4 regions of the Nocardia sp. NPDC055321 genome follow, and region 4 is predicted to be linked to each of the others. Evidence: riboswitches for the same ligand, from Rfam matches in the RefSeq annotation. Region 4 holds a riboswitch; each other region holds the start of a gene.
What was found. Region 4 has a riboswitch for S-adenosylmethionine ahead of ACWIGI_RS23170 (rhodanese-like domain-containing protein). Riboswitches for the same ligand answer to the same signal wherever they lie in the genome.

Region 1 (3,200 bases), on a different contig from region 4:
GTCCCCGAAGGTGTAGATGCCGAACGCCTCCACCAGACCGAGGACGAAACCGCCGACCACCGCGCCGGGAATCGAGCCGAGCCCGCCGATGGTGGCGGCCACGAACCCGGTCATGCCGACGATGCCGCCGCTCGTCGGGGAGATGTTGGAGTTGTAGAGCCCGACGAAGATGCCCGCCAGCCCGCCCAGCCCCGAGGCGATGGCGAAGGCCAGCGACTGGATCCGCCCGACCCCGATCCCCATCTGCGCCGCGGCGTCCGGATCCTGCGCGGTGGCGCGAATGGCCAGCCCGTACCGGCTGTACCGCAGGAAGCTCCACAACCCCGCCATCACCGTGATGGTGATGGCGAACATGACCACGTCCGAGGTCCCGAACCGGATGCCACCCGCCTGAAAGTTGTTGGTGGGCAACACCTGCGGGAAGGGCCGGGTGTCGGGGCCGAAGATCAGCGCCACCACGTTCTCGAGAATCAGGCCCACCGCGACCGTGGCCAGCAGCGCCGCGATGGCCGGGGCGCGGCGCAGCGGCCGCACCGCGAGCACGTCGATCACCACACCCAGCAGCGCCGTGCCGCCCACCACCAGCACGAGAGCGAGCCACAGCGGCAGCCCCTGCTCGGCGATCAGCCACCAGCCCAGCACCGACCCGAACGCGAAGATCGCGCCGTGCGCGAAATTGATGACGTTGCTGACCCCGAAGATCAGGGTGATGCCCACGGCGATGAGCGCGTACGCATTGCCGTGGACCAGACCCGCTATGAGCGTGTCGAACATGGCGTTACTTGTTGCCGGTCGGCACGAAGGCGCCGTTCTTCAGGATCAGCTCGATCGGCTTGACCCCGCTCGGCCGGCGGGTCTGCTGATCGAAAGCGAAGGTGCCCAAACCGATTCCGTCGAAGTCCTTGACCTCGCGCAGGCCCTTCAGGATGCCCTCGCGGGTCGCGCCGCCGTGCTTTGCCGCCTTCACCAGCACGTTGATCGCGTCGTAGGCGTACACGTTGAAGTCGCCCGGGTCGACGTCGAACTTGGCGCGGAACCGCTGCACGAAGTCCACGACCTTGGGGTTGGTGTCCGCGGCGGTGAAGACGCCGTTCACGATGTCACCCTCGGCCGCGGCGCCCGCCAGCGAGATGAACTGCGGGGTGTTCTGGCCGCCGAAGAACTGGCCGCCGTATCCCACGTCGCGCAGCTGCTTGACGATGAGCGCGCCGTCCGGGCCGTAACCCAGGTGCACGAACGCCTCCGGGTTCGCGTCCCGGCCCTTGATCAGCACCGGGCGGAAGTCCTGCGAGTCCGGCAGAATCGGCGAGGAGTAGACGATCTCCACGCCCTTCTCCTTGGCGGACTGCTCGAAGAACTTGAAAGCCTGCTTACCCCAGTCGGTTTCGAGGTACACCACGGAAACCTTCTTGGCCTTCGCGGACACCCACTGGGCGTTGCGCTCCTGGAACACGTCCAGGGTGATCGACGGGCTCCACGAGTAGTCGCCGGCCTTGGTAAAGTCCACCGCGGAGTTGGTGAAGCCGTACTGCACCAGCTTGCCGCGGTTGTAGACCGGCGACGCCGCGATCGAGGCCGGGGACGAGAAGTCGCCCAGCTCGGCGATGATGGACTCGTCACCGACGAACTTGGTCGCGATGGGCACGGTCTGCTTCGGGTCGGATTGCGAATCCTCCCACTTCAATTCGACCTTCTTGCCGTCGATCCCGCCCGCGGCGTTGACCTCCTCCAGGGCCAGATCGAAGCCCTGCTGCCACAGCCGGCCGTACTCCGCCGACGGGCCCGACTTCGGCCCCGACACACCGAAATACACGGTGCCGCTGTCACTCTCGGAAGAACCGCCGCACGCCGATACCAGCCCGGCCACCAGGGCCGCCGATGCGATGCCCACCACTACCCGGAGACGACGCGACCCGGACCATTGCTTACTCATCTGATTCCTCTGAACTCACCGGCACACACCGGCCACAACGCGCTTGTGCTGCCCGGCGGGCAGCACCTGGTCGTCACCCGGGGCACCCCACCGCCGCGCGAGGGTTGCCGATCAGCGAGCCGGGGCTCGTCACTGCTGATACTCGTGACCGTGCGCGCAACGCTAGTGACGGGTCCGTTCCGTCAACAGCGTTCGAATCAACCTGAAGCCAAAAGGAAGTCGGTCCCGGGGCGCGGAGTCCGGCCCGGCACGTGCGAGCTCAGTTGCGCGCGGCCAGGTGCGCGGCGAGCCAGGCCGGGAACTCGGTGAGATCGCCCAGCACCACGTCCGCGCCCTCGGCCGAAAGCTCCTCGCCCGTATACGGTCCGGTGGTCACCGCGACCGCCAGCGCCCCGGCGACCTTCGCCCCGCGCACATCGCCCAGATGATCGCCGACGTAGACCGAAGCCCCATGCTCGCGCAGCGCCGTCCCCTTCTCCTCGGCCCAGACATCGCCCACGACGTCGTCCACCGGCAACCCGAGATGGTCGAGATGCAGGCGCGCGAGCGATTCCTTCTTGGCCGTGATGACCAGGGTGCGCCCACCGGCGCGATGCACCGCCGTGAGCGCGTCGAGCACGCCCGGCAACCGATCGGCGCGCGTGATCGCGAGGTCGGGGTACAGCTCGCGATAGCGGGCCACGACCCCCGGCACCTGGTCCGGCGGGAACCACTCGGCCGCCTCGATGGCCAGCGGCGGTCCCAGCCTCGACACCGCCAGCTCCGAATCGATGCGCACCCCGGTCTCGGCGGCCACCGCGTCCCACACCGCGGCGATGCCCGGACGCGAGTCGATCAGCGTCATATCCAGGTCGAACCCGACGACGAGTCCGGACCCGGCTGCGGGGTGCTCTGCTGGGGCCACCCTCCGACCTTACGGTTCGACCGAACGGCGGCGTCCGCGGCCCCGGCCGGGCATCCCGGGGTTCGCCCGGTCCGCGACGAAGCCGGGAATTCGGTTGCCGCCCCGAACTAGGCTCGAGGCCATGCCCAACGATCAGCGATCCCTGTTCTGCAGTGTCGAGCTCGGCGCCCGCATCGAGGGGGTGGAGAGCGAGCTGATCAGCGCGGGCAGCGCGGCGGCGCGGGCGCGACCGGGCGCGGACAGCGGCTTCCTGGTGCCGCTCGCGGGTGGGGTGGCGTCCTTCGCCGAACCGGGATCGCCGCTGAACAAGGTGGCCGGACTGGGTTTCGGCGGGGTGCCGAGCGCGGACGAGCTCGACGCCGT
Region 2 (3,200 bases), on a different contig from region 4:
CACGCCCAGCGCCGCGAGAATCCCCGCGCTCAACTGCTCCAGCCGATCTCGCACCCGCGGCCGGCGCAACAGCTCCACCGCCCGCGCGGCCACCATCGCCAGCAGCACCATCTCGATCGCGGCGATGACGGATTCGATCGCGCCGAGCGCCAGGGTGTTCGCGAAGGTCACCTCGGTGAGGAACTGCGGCAGCACGGCGAGATAGAAAAGCCCGACCTTCGGGTTCAGCACGCAGGACAGCAAACCGGCGGCGAACGCCGAGCGAACCGAGGCCGCGCGCCCCTGCGGCGCAGCGCCCGTGAGCTCCGACTCCGCCTCCCGCCGGGCCCGCCGATGCGCGAGCAGCGCCCGAACCCCGAGGTACACCAGGTAGATTCCGCCGATCACCTTGAGCACGCGATAGGCGGTGGCGGACTGCTCCAGCAGCGCCGCGACACCCGCCGCGACCACCAGCGCCCAGACGATGCCACCCGCCGCCGACCCCGCGGCCGCCGCGATCGCCGGACGCGGACCGGCCATGGCGTAGCGCAGCACCAGGAAGGTGTCGGGACCGGGAGTCAGGGCCAGCAGCACGCACAGCCCGATGAAGCTCAGCAGCAGAGCGGGATTCACTCACCCATGGCAGCGCATCACCGAGGTGGATGCAAGGGAATACCGCCATGGGTGAGCGGGAAGACCGCCGCCCGCCCTGATGAAACGGGTCAACGGCCTTCCGGGCGTCCGGAATTCAGATTCGCGCGCCGAACTCCGTGCCCAGTTCGCGGAACACGTCGGTGTTCAGGGAGAAGGCGAGGCGGGCCTCGTCCAGGACGCGCTCGACCTCGCCTGCGGCCAGCGGCAGCGCGTCCAGATTCGCCCGGTACTCGCGCTTGAACGCGGCCGGATTGGCGATCTCGTCGAAGACGTAGAACCGCACACCGTCGCCCTTCTTCGGCAGGTTCCACAGCTTCTCGGCGGTGCCACGAATGACCTGGCCGCCCGAGAGATCGCCCAGGTAGCGGGTGTAGTGGTGCACCACGTAGCCGGCGGGCCAGGTCTGCGCGCATTCGCGCACCCGGGCCGCGTAGGCGGCGGTGGCGGGCAGCGCGGTCAGCTCGTCACGCCAGTTCGGTCCACCGAGGTGGGCCAGATCGGTCTCCAGCGCGGCCAGGCGCGCCAGCTCCGGGCGGATGAACGGGCCCGCGGCGGGGTCCGAAGCCAGTGCGGCCGTGTCCTTTTCGAGTGCCTCGTAGACGAACCACAGCTGCGAGGTGTAGCGGTAGAACGCCTCCACGCCCAGCTGACCCGTGAGCAGGTCGCGCATGAACGTGGAATGCTCCGCCTCGGCGTGCTGCTGCTCGGTCGCGGTGCGGATGAGCGTCGAGAACGGTGTGCTGGTCTCCAACATGATCGAGCATCCTCGCTTCAACTCCCAGGGCGCACTACTTTGGCTACCCTAACTTCAAAATCGACTGTACGGGTCAGCAACGTTCTCGCGATTCGACCTTTCCGCCCCAGCCCATCCAACTTTCGGATGATTTTCCGGAAGGGGTTGACAATGCCGCCGATCGTCTGCAAGCCTTCTCAATCAGGTCATGAGTACCAGCGCAAAGCCCTGGCTAGCTGGTCGGCAACCCTCCTCCGCGGTGGGGTGCTCCAGGTGACGACCGGGCCGCCGCCCGACCGGGCGCGGCAAGCGCGGACTCTCGATCATTCTTTTCTCCGATCGCGCGTCCCTTGCCCCGATGGGATTTCGTGATGACTGCTTTCGCCGACCGCAGCTGTGCCCCCCTCGCCACCGTCTCCGGTTGCGACCTGCGCGTACCCCTCGTCCAGGGTGGCGAGATCGACTACGCCAACTTCGACTACGCCGCCAGCGCACCGGCGCTGGCGCAGGTCACGGACCGGGTCGCGGCACTGCTGCCGTACTACGCCAGCGTGCACCGCGGCGCGGGCTACGCCTCGCGCGTGTCCACCGACTGCTACGAGGCCGCGCGCGGTTCGGTCGCCCGCTTCCTGAACGCCGCCGACGACCAGGTCACGGTGTTCACCCGCAACACCACCGACGCGCTGAACCTGCTCGCGGCCTGCGTGCCCGGGGACACCGTCGTGCTGGACGTGGAACACCACGCCAACTTCCTGCCGTGGACCCGGCACGGCCGCCGGGTGGTGCCGGTCGCGGACACCATCGAGGAGACCGTTCAGCGCGTGGTCGCCGAACTCTGCGCCAAACCCGCCGCGCTGCTGGCGATCACGGGCGCGTCCAACGTGACCGGCGAGCTGCTCCCGCTGGAGCGGCTGGCGTGGATCGCGCACCAGTGCGGGACCCGCATCCTGGTCGACGCCGCGCAGCTCGCCCCGCACCGGCGAATCGATCTGCGCGCCACGGGCATCGACTACCTGGCCTTCTCCGGGCACAAGGCGTACGCGCCCTTCGGCGCGGGCGTGCTGGTCGGCCGCCGCGACTGGCTCGACGCGGCCGAGCCCTACCTGGCCGGCGGCGGCGCCGTGCGCTCGGTGACCCCGGACCGCGTGGAATGGGCGCCCGCCCCGCAGCGCCACGAGGCCGGGTCGCCGAACGTCCTGGGCGTGGCGGCGCTCGCCGCGGCCTGCGACACCCTCGCCGGACTCGACGAGACCGAGGTGCTCGAGCACGAGCGGTACCTCACGCAGCGGCTGCGCTACGGATTGACAACCGTTCCCGGCGTGCACTTCCTGCGGGTGTGGCGGGACAGCACCGACGCGGTCGGCATCGTCGCGTTCACCGTGGACGGTTTCGAACCCGGGCAGGTCGCGGCGTATCTGTCGGCCGAGCACGGCATCGGGGTGCGTGACGGGCGCTTCTGCGCGCATCCGCTGCTCGCCCGCCTCGGTGTGGACGCGGCGCTGCGGGCCAGCATCGGACTGGGCACCACCGCCGCGGATGTGGATCGCCTCGTGGACGCGATATCCACACTCGTCCACAAGGGTCCGGGCTGGGACTACGCCAAAACTGACGGCCATTGGAACCTCTCTCCCGAAACCCGCCCGTTCGCCGCCACCGACGCGGGTGCGGCCCCCTGCGGGTTCTGACGTCCCGGCGTTCGCGGTCGCATCGAATAGGATTCGATGCGACCGCGGTACCGCACGTGAGACACGGCCACCGGGAACAGGACCCGATCGAGATCGCGGGTGCTCCGCGCGCCGATCCGCCAGCGATCGCGCTACGGCACCAGGTATCG
Region 3 (3,200 bases), on a different contig from region 4:
GCCGAGGTAGTCCGCCAGCCGCCCGCCGAGCAGCAGCAGTCCGCCGAAGATCAGCGTGTACGCGGTCAGGACCCACTGCTTGTTGCCGTCGCTGATGCCCAGGTCCTGCTGGGCGAAGGGCAGCGAAATCGTGACGATGGTGGCGTCGAGCACCACGATCAGCTGCGCGACGGCGATGACGCCGAGAGCCCACCATCGTGCGGAATTTTTTGTCTCACTTGATATTTCGTCAGGTTCGAGCGTTGCCGTCCCGCCGGTCATGCCTACTCCTCGTTTGCTCCGAACAGCCGAGCTCATCGTGGCACTCCCAGACAATTGGCGTCAAGAGAAAAATGTCCGACTGCGACAGTTGGCGTCCATGGACATGATTTCTCCGGTCCGCGCTACCATCGGGGCATGTTCGAGCCGTCATCGCCGACCGCCCGCACCGGCCTGCGCGAGCGCAAGAAGCAGCAGACCCGTACCCGGGTCATCGACGTGGCGCTGCGCCTGTGCGACGAGCACGGCTTCGACACCACCACCGTGGAACAGATCGCCGACGCCGCCGACGTCTCCCCGCGCACGGTGAACAGGTATTTCGACAGCAAGGAAGACATCGTCATCGCGCCGATCGAGGACTTCGGCGGCACGCTGGCGGACAACCTGCGCCGCCAGCCGATCACCGGGAACGAGCTGCAGGCGCTACTGAACAGCTACCTGGAGATGATCGAGGGCATCATCGACCGCGACGAACCGCTGCCGTTCCGCTGGTTCCAGCAGATGCAGAACATCATCAGGCACTCCCCCGCCGTGCGCGCCCGCAGTCTCGACGCCGCGGACTACAAGATGCGCGAGACCTCGACCGTGCTCGGCGAGCGGCTCGGCACCGACCCGGACGCACTGCCGGTGCGGCTGATCACCGGCACCTGGCACGCCATCATGCGCGCGGGCGTGGAGTGCGAGGCCGAGCTCGGCAGTTTCGAGGGCGTGCTCGCCGACTCCGCGCGCGCCATGGCCGACGCGGTGGTCACCGCCTATCACGAGTTCGTCCGTATTTGCGCCGTTCCGACTGTGGGTAACCCCATTGCCGACATCGCGGCCGAGCACCGTTAGAATCCCGAAACAGGTCAAGAGCATCAGCGCCAAGCCCCGGCTCGCTGATCGGCAACCCTCCAGCTGCGGTGGGGTGCTCCGGGTGAAGACCGGGCGCTCGAAGGCCGAGCGCAAGCGCACTGTAGGAGGCACCGAGATGTGTTGTTGTCGAAGCCAATTCGCCTTCCGATAACCCAAGCCTTCCGCCGTATACGGCGATTCTTCCTGGAGCAGTAATCATGAGTGACTCGACCGCGCCCGCTGCCAACCTCGATCCCGCGAACTGGTCCTTCGAGACCAAGCAGGTGCACGCCGGGCAGGCCCCCGATCCGGCCACGGGCGCACGCGCCCTGCCGATCTACCAGACGACCTCGTACGCCTTCCGCGACACCGATCACGCCGCGGCACTGTTCGGCCTGGCCGAGCCGGGCAACATCTACACCCGCATCATGAACCCCACCCAGGACGCGGTGGAGCAGCGCGTGGCCGCCCTCGAGGGCGGCGTGGCGGCGCTGCTGGTGTCGTCGGGCCAGGCCGCGGAGACCTACGCGATCCTGAACGTCGCCGAGGCCGGCGACCACATCGTGTCCAGCCCGCACCTGTACGGCGGCACGTACAACCTCTTCCACTACTCGCTGCCCAAGCTCGGCATCGAGGTCAGCTTCGTCGAGGATCCGGACGACCTGGCCCAGTGGGAAGCGGCCGTCCGCCCCAACACCAAGGCGTTCTACGGTGAGACCGTCGCCAATCCGAGCAGCTCGATCTTCGACATCGAGGGCATCGCGGGCGTGGCGCACGCGGCCGGCGTTCCGCTGATCGTGGACAACACCGTCGCCACCCCGTACCTGATCCAGCCGCTGAAGCACGGCGCGGACATCGTCGTGCACTCGGCGACCAAGTACCTGGGCGGGCACGGCTCCGCGGTCGCGGGCGTGATCGTGGACGGCGGCACCTTCGACTGGACCGTGACCGACGCCGACGGCAAGCCGCGGTTCCCGGGCTTCACCACCGCGGACCCCAGCTACCACGGCGTGGTCTTCGCCGACCTGGGCGCACCGGCGTACGCGCTCAAGGCGCGCGTGCAGCTGCTGCGCGACCTCGGCGCGGCGGTATCGCCGTTCAACGCCTTCCTGATCAGCCAGGGCATCGAGACGCTGAGCCTGCGGGTGGAGCGGCACGTGGCCAACGCCCAGGCGGTGGCGGAATTCCTGAGCGGGCAGGACGCGGTGGAGTCGGTGTACTACGCCGGTCTGCCCAACTCCCCCTGGTTCGAGCGCGGCAAACAGCTGGCACCGAAGGGCGTCGGCGCGATCGTCTCGTTCGAGCTGGCCGGTGGTGTCGATGCGGGCAAGAAGTTCGTGGACGCGCTGGTGCTGCACAGCCATGTCGCTAACATCGGGGATGTGCGCTCGCTCGTGATTCATCCGGCTTCGACCACCCACTCCCAGCTGACTCCCGAGGAGCAGCTCGCGTCCGGCGTCACCCCTGGTCTGGTGCGTTTGGCCGTGGGTATCGAAGGTATCGACGACATCCTGGCGGATTTGCGCGCGGGACTGATTGCGGCAGCGAGCTGATAGTGAGCATTGAATCGAGCACCTCTCGTCCAGCGGCGGATCTCTTGCTGCCGCCGCCCGACGGGACGCTCTGCACCATTGCGATCGGGGAGGTCCGGCTCGAGAACGGCGCTGTCATCCCCGACGTGAGCCTGGCGGTGCAGCGGTGGGGCGAACTCTCGGCGAACGCGGATAACGTCATCCTCGTCGAGCACGCCCTCACCGGCGATTCACATGTGGTCGGCCCCGCCAACGTGCAGCACGCCCAGCCCGGCTGGTGGGACGGCATCGTCGGCGAGGGCGCGGCGGTGGACACCCGCGAATGGTGTGTCATCGCCACCAACGTCCTGGGCGGCTGCAAGGGCAGCACCGGACCAGCGTCCCTCGCCGCGGACGGAAAGCCCTGGGGCGCACGCTTTCCCGAGATCAGCATTCGCGATCAGGTGACCGCGGAGGCGCAGCTGCTCGATCTGCTCGGCATCTACCGGCTGGCATCGGTGGTCGGCGGGTCGATGGGCGGCATGCGCGTGCTGGAGTGGATGGCCGGCTATCCCGAGCGGGTCGGGTCGGCCCTGG
Region 4 (3,200 bases):
CCTGACGGTTCCGGCCCTCTTGCCTACTACTCGAGCGGGATCAGCTCAGCGCGCGATCCAGATCCGCGATCAGATCCTCGACGTCCTCCAGCCCGATCGAGATGCGCACCACCCCGTCGGTGATGCCGATGGCCGCGCGGCCCTCCGGGCCCATGGCCCGATGCGTCGTCGTCGCCGGATGCGTGATCAGGGTCTTGGCGTCACCGAGGTTGTTCGAGATGTCGATGATCCGCAGCCCGTTGAGCACCTCGAACGCCCGCTTCTTGGCCTCGGCCTCGGGCGCGGTCAACTCGAAGGTCACCACGGTGCCGCCGCCGGACATCTGCGCCCGGGCCAGGTCGTACTGCGGGTGCGAGGTCAGGAACGGGTACTTCACCCACGCCACGGCCGGATGCTGTTCCAGGAACTGCGCGATGCGCAGCGCCGAGTCGTTGGACTGGCGCACCCGCAGCGGCATGGTCTCGAGACCCTTGAGCAGCGTCCAGGCGTTGAACGGGCTCAGCGCCGGACCGGTATGGCGCATAAGGTTTTTCACCGGGCCGTCGATGTACTCGTGCGAGCCCAGGATCGCGCCGCCGAGCACGCGGCCCTGCCCGTCGATGTGCTTGGTGCCCGAGTAGACGAGCACGTCGGCGCCGAGATCGAAGCCGCGCTGCAGCAGCGGGGTCGCGAAGACGTTGTCCAGCACCACCTTCGCGCCGGCGGCGTGCGCCAGATCGACCACCGCGCGCACGTCCACCAGGGACTGCATCGGGTTGGACGGGGTCTCGAAGAACACGGCCTGGGTGGGCACCGACAGCGCCTCGGTCCACTGGTCCAGATCCTCGCCGTCCACGAAGACGGTCTCCACGCCCCAGCGCGGCAGGATCTCGTTGGCCACCACGAAGCACGAGCCGAACAGGCTGCGCGCGGCGACCAGCCGGTCACCGTTGCCCAGCAGCGCGGCCAGCGCGGTGAACACCGCGGACATGCCACTGGCGGTCGCGAAAGCCGCTTCGGCGCCGTCGATCAGGGCCAGCCTGTCCTCGAACATGGCGACCGTCGGGTTGCCGTAGCGCGAGTACACGAAGTGCTCGATGTCGCCGGTGAAGGACGCCTCGGCGGCCTCGGCGCTCTCGTAGACGAAACCGGAGGACAGGTACAGCGCCTCGGAGGTCTCCTCGAAACCCGAGCGCCGCAGGCCACCTCGCACACTGAGCGTGGCGGGGCCGACGCCCTCGGGCAGCGGCTTGTCGAACGCGCCACCGGTGATCATGACTGCCTCCACGGAAGTCCGTCCGCGCGCCAGCCTTCGACGCCGCGGTGTCCCTGCGCGTCGAGCGCGCCCTCGAAACCCTCGAGCACATTGAACGACGGAGCGAGCCCGAGCGCGGTCGCGGCGGTCGCCGCGCCGATGGAACGCTGCCCGGAGCGACAGATGAAGATCACCGGCGCGTCCGAGTCCGCGGCCCGGTCGGCCAGCACCTCGCGGAGCTGATCGACGAACCGGGCATTGCGCGCGCCGCTGGTGTCGACCCATTCGATCAACGCCGTCGGGCGGCCGATGCCGCTGGTGTCGGGGACGCCGACGAAACGCCATTCGGCTTCGGTGCGCACATCGACCAGCACCGCATCCGGATTGTCGCGCAACAGTTCCCACGCCTGCTTCGGCGTGATGTCACCCGCGTAGCTCACTTCGAACCTCCTGTGAATCCGCACTTGCCGCACCGTTGCCCGATGCGCGGCCAGGTCGTCACCCGGAGCACCCCACCGCGGAGGAGGGTTGCCGACCAGCCAGCCGGGGCTTGGCGCTGATACTCATGACCTGGGTTGAGATTGACCGACATGGGGCCTCACTGTCAAACCGTGCGGGCGGTCAGGAATTGCACACCAGCCACGCCCCATCGGTCTTGGTGAAAGTCCAGGTCGAGGTGGAATCGCGGTCGTCGGCGCGCCAGGTCACCTGCGCGGTGGCGCGGTCGCCCTGGACATTCGGGTCGGTCAGCTTGACAAGCGTTGACTTCCCGGCCTTTTCGCCCGTCTCGGTCCGCAGCGGCGAGCGCTGTTCGTCGAAGCCCGGGCACGCGGTCGACGGATCCAGCGCGTCGGTGCCGCTGCGGGATTCGATGAAGTTGCGCGCGGACTTCGCCAGCCGATCCTTGTCTGTGACATTCTTCTCAGCCGGCGACAGCAGGGCCGAGACCACGATGCCGATGATCACCACGACCGTGACGCCGATGGCGATCAGGAACGGCAGCATGGTTCTGGACTCACGCTGATCGATACGTTCGGGCTGGTCCGCGTCCTCGCTCATGACCTTGATCATGCCTGCTCGGGGCGGGTGTCCCGGCGGCGACACCGGACCGCGCCCGGGGAGAGCATGCCCACAGTTGACCGCACCGGCGCGGGGGGTGGTCCATACCACCGATAGAATCGGCACAATTCCCCCGCGAGGCCGGGAATCGCAGTACAGAGCAGCAACGCTGCAGCTTCGGGGCCCGTAGGGTGGTTCACTCGAAGCCAGGGCGTCAACTTAGCCTAAGCTAAGAACGACGGCTGAGACTTGACGGCAAGATAGTTTTCGACCAAAGGGTGCGCGAAGAATGACCGAACAGCTTGCGGGAACCGATGCAGCGACCCGCCCGCTTCGCATTGCGATCGTGGGCGCGGGCCCGGCCGGAATCTACGCCGCCGACGCGCTGATGAAGTCCGATACCCCCGCCGGTTTCGACGGGGTGAGCATCGACCTGTACGAGCGCATGCCCGCGCCGTTCGGTCTGATCCGCTACGGCGTCGCGCCCGATCACCCGCGCATCAAGGGCATCATCACCGCCCTGCACAAGGTCCTGGACAAGCCGCAGGTCCGCCTGCTCGGCAACATCGACTACGGCGTCGACATCACCCTGGAAGACCTGCGCACGTTCTACGACGCGGTCATCTTCTCCACCGGCGCCAACGCCGACCGCGCGCTCGAGATCCCGGGCATCGACCTGGACGGCAGCTTCGGCGCGGCCGACTTCGTCTCCTGGTACGACGGCCACCCGGACGTGCCCCGCGAATGGCCGCTGCACGCGGAGAAGGTCGCGGTCCTGGGCGTCGGCAACGTCGCCCTCGACGTCGCGCGCGTGCTCGCCAAGACCGGCGACGAACTGCTGCCGACCGAGATCCCGCCGAACGTCTACGACGGTCTCAAGGAGAACAAGGCCGTCGAGGTCCACGTC

Region 1: another riboswitch for S-adenosylmethionine. It lies ahead of ACWIGI_RS40885 (ABC transporter substrate-binding protein); the one in region 4 lies ahead of ACWIGI_RS23170 (rhodanese-like domain-containing protein).
Region 2: another riboswitch for S-adenosylmethionine. It lies ahead of ACWIGI_RS24235 (aminotransferase class V-fold PLP-dependent enzyme); the one in region 4 lies ahead of ACWIGI_RS23170 (rhodanese-like domain-containing protein).
Region 3: another riboswitch for S-adenosylmethionine. It lies ahead of ACWIGI_RS12165 (bifunctional o-acetylhomoserine/o-acetylserine sulfhydrylase); the one in region 4 lies ahead of ACWIGI_RS23170 (rhodanese-like domain-containing protein).

The regions. Positions count from the first base shown of each region.
Region 1 is NZ_JBSHMS010000054.1:8,621-11,820, reverse strand. Features, by position in the region: gene ACWIGI_RS40890 (ABC transporter permease) at 1-774, opposite strand, end outside; gene ACWIGI_RS40885 (ABC transporter substrate-binding protein) at 779-1,933, opposite strand; SAM riboswitch class IV at 1,968-2,083, opposite strand; gene ACWIGI_RS40880 (HAD family hydrolase) at 2,193-2,837, opposite strand; gene ACWIGI_RS40875 (GNAT family N-acetyltransferase) at 2,980-3,200, shown strand, end outside.
Region 2 is NZ_JBSHMS010000015.1:141,433-144,632, reverse strand. Features, by position in the region: gene ACWIGI_RS24245 (LysE family translocator) at 1-612, opposite strand, end outside; gene ACWIGI_RS24240 (biliverdin-producing heme oxygenase) at 728-1,387, opposite strand; SAM riboswitch class IV at 1,571-1,684, shown strand; gene ACWIGI_RS24235 (aminotransferase class V-fold PLP-dependent enzyme) at 1,738-3,051, shown strand; gene ACWIGI_RS24230 (hypothetical protein) at 3,183-3,200, opposite strand, start outside.
Region 3 is NZ_JBSHMS010000006.1:198,355-201,554, reverse strand. Features, by position in the region: gene ACWIGI_RS12175 (MFS transporter) at 1-261, opposite strand, end outside; gene ACWIGI_RS12170 (TetR/AcrR family transcriptional regulator) at 397-1,092, shown strand; SAM riboswitch class IV at 1,105-1,215, shown strand; gene ACWIGI_RS12165 (bifunctional o-acetylhomoserine/o-acetylserine sulfhydrylase) at 1,311-2,645, shown strand; gene metX (homoserine O-acetyltransferase MetX) at 2,648-3,200, shown strand, end outside.
Region 4 is NZ_JBSHMS010000014.1:154,157-157,356, reverse strand. Features, by position in the region: gene ACWIGI_RS23175 (O-succinylhomoserine sulfhydrylase) at 41-1,255, opposite strand; gene ACWIGI_RS23170 (rhodanese-like domain-containing protein) at 1,252-1,674, opposite strand; SAM riboswitch class IV at 1,690-1,805, opposite strand; gene ACWIGI_RS23165 (Rv0361 family membrane protein) at 1,856-2,293, opposite strand; gene ACWIGI_RS23160 (FAD-dependent oxidoreductase) at 2,583-3,200, shown strand, end outside.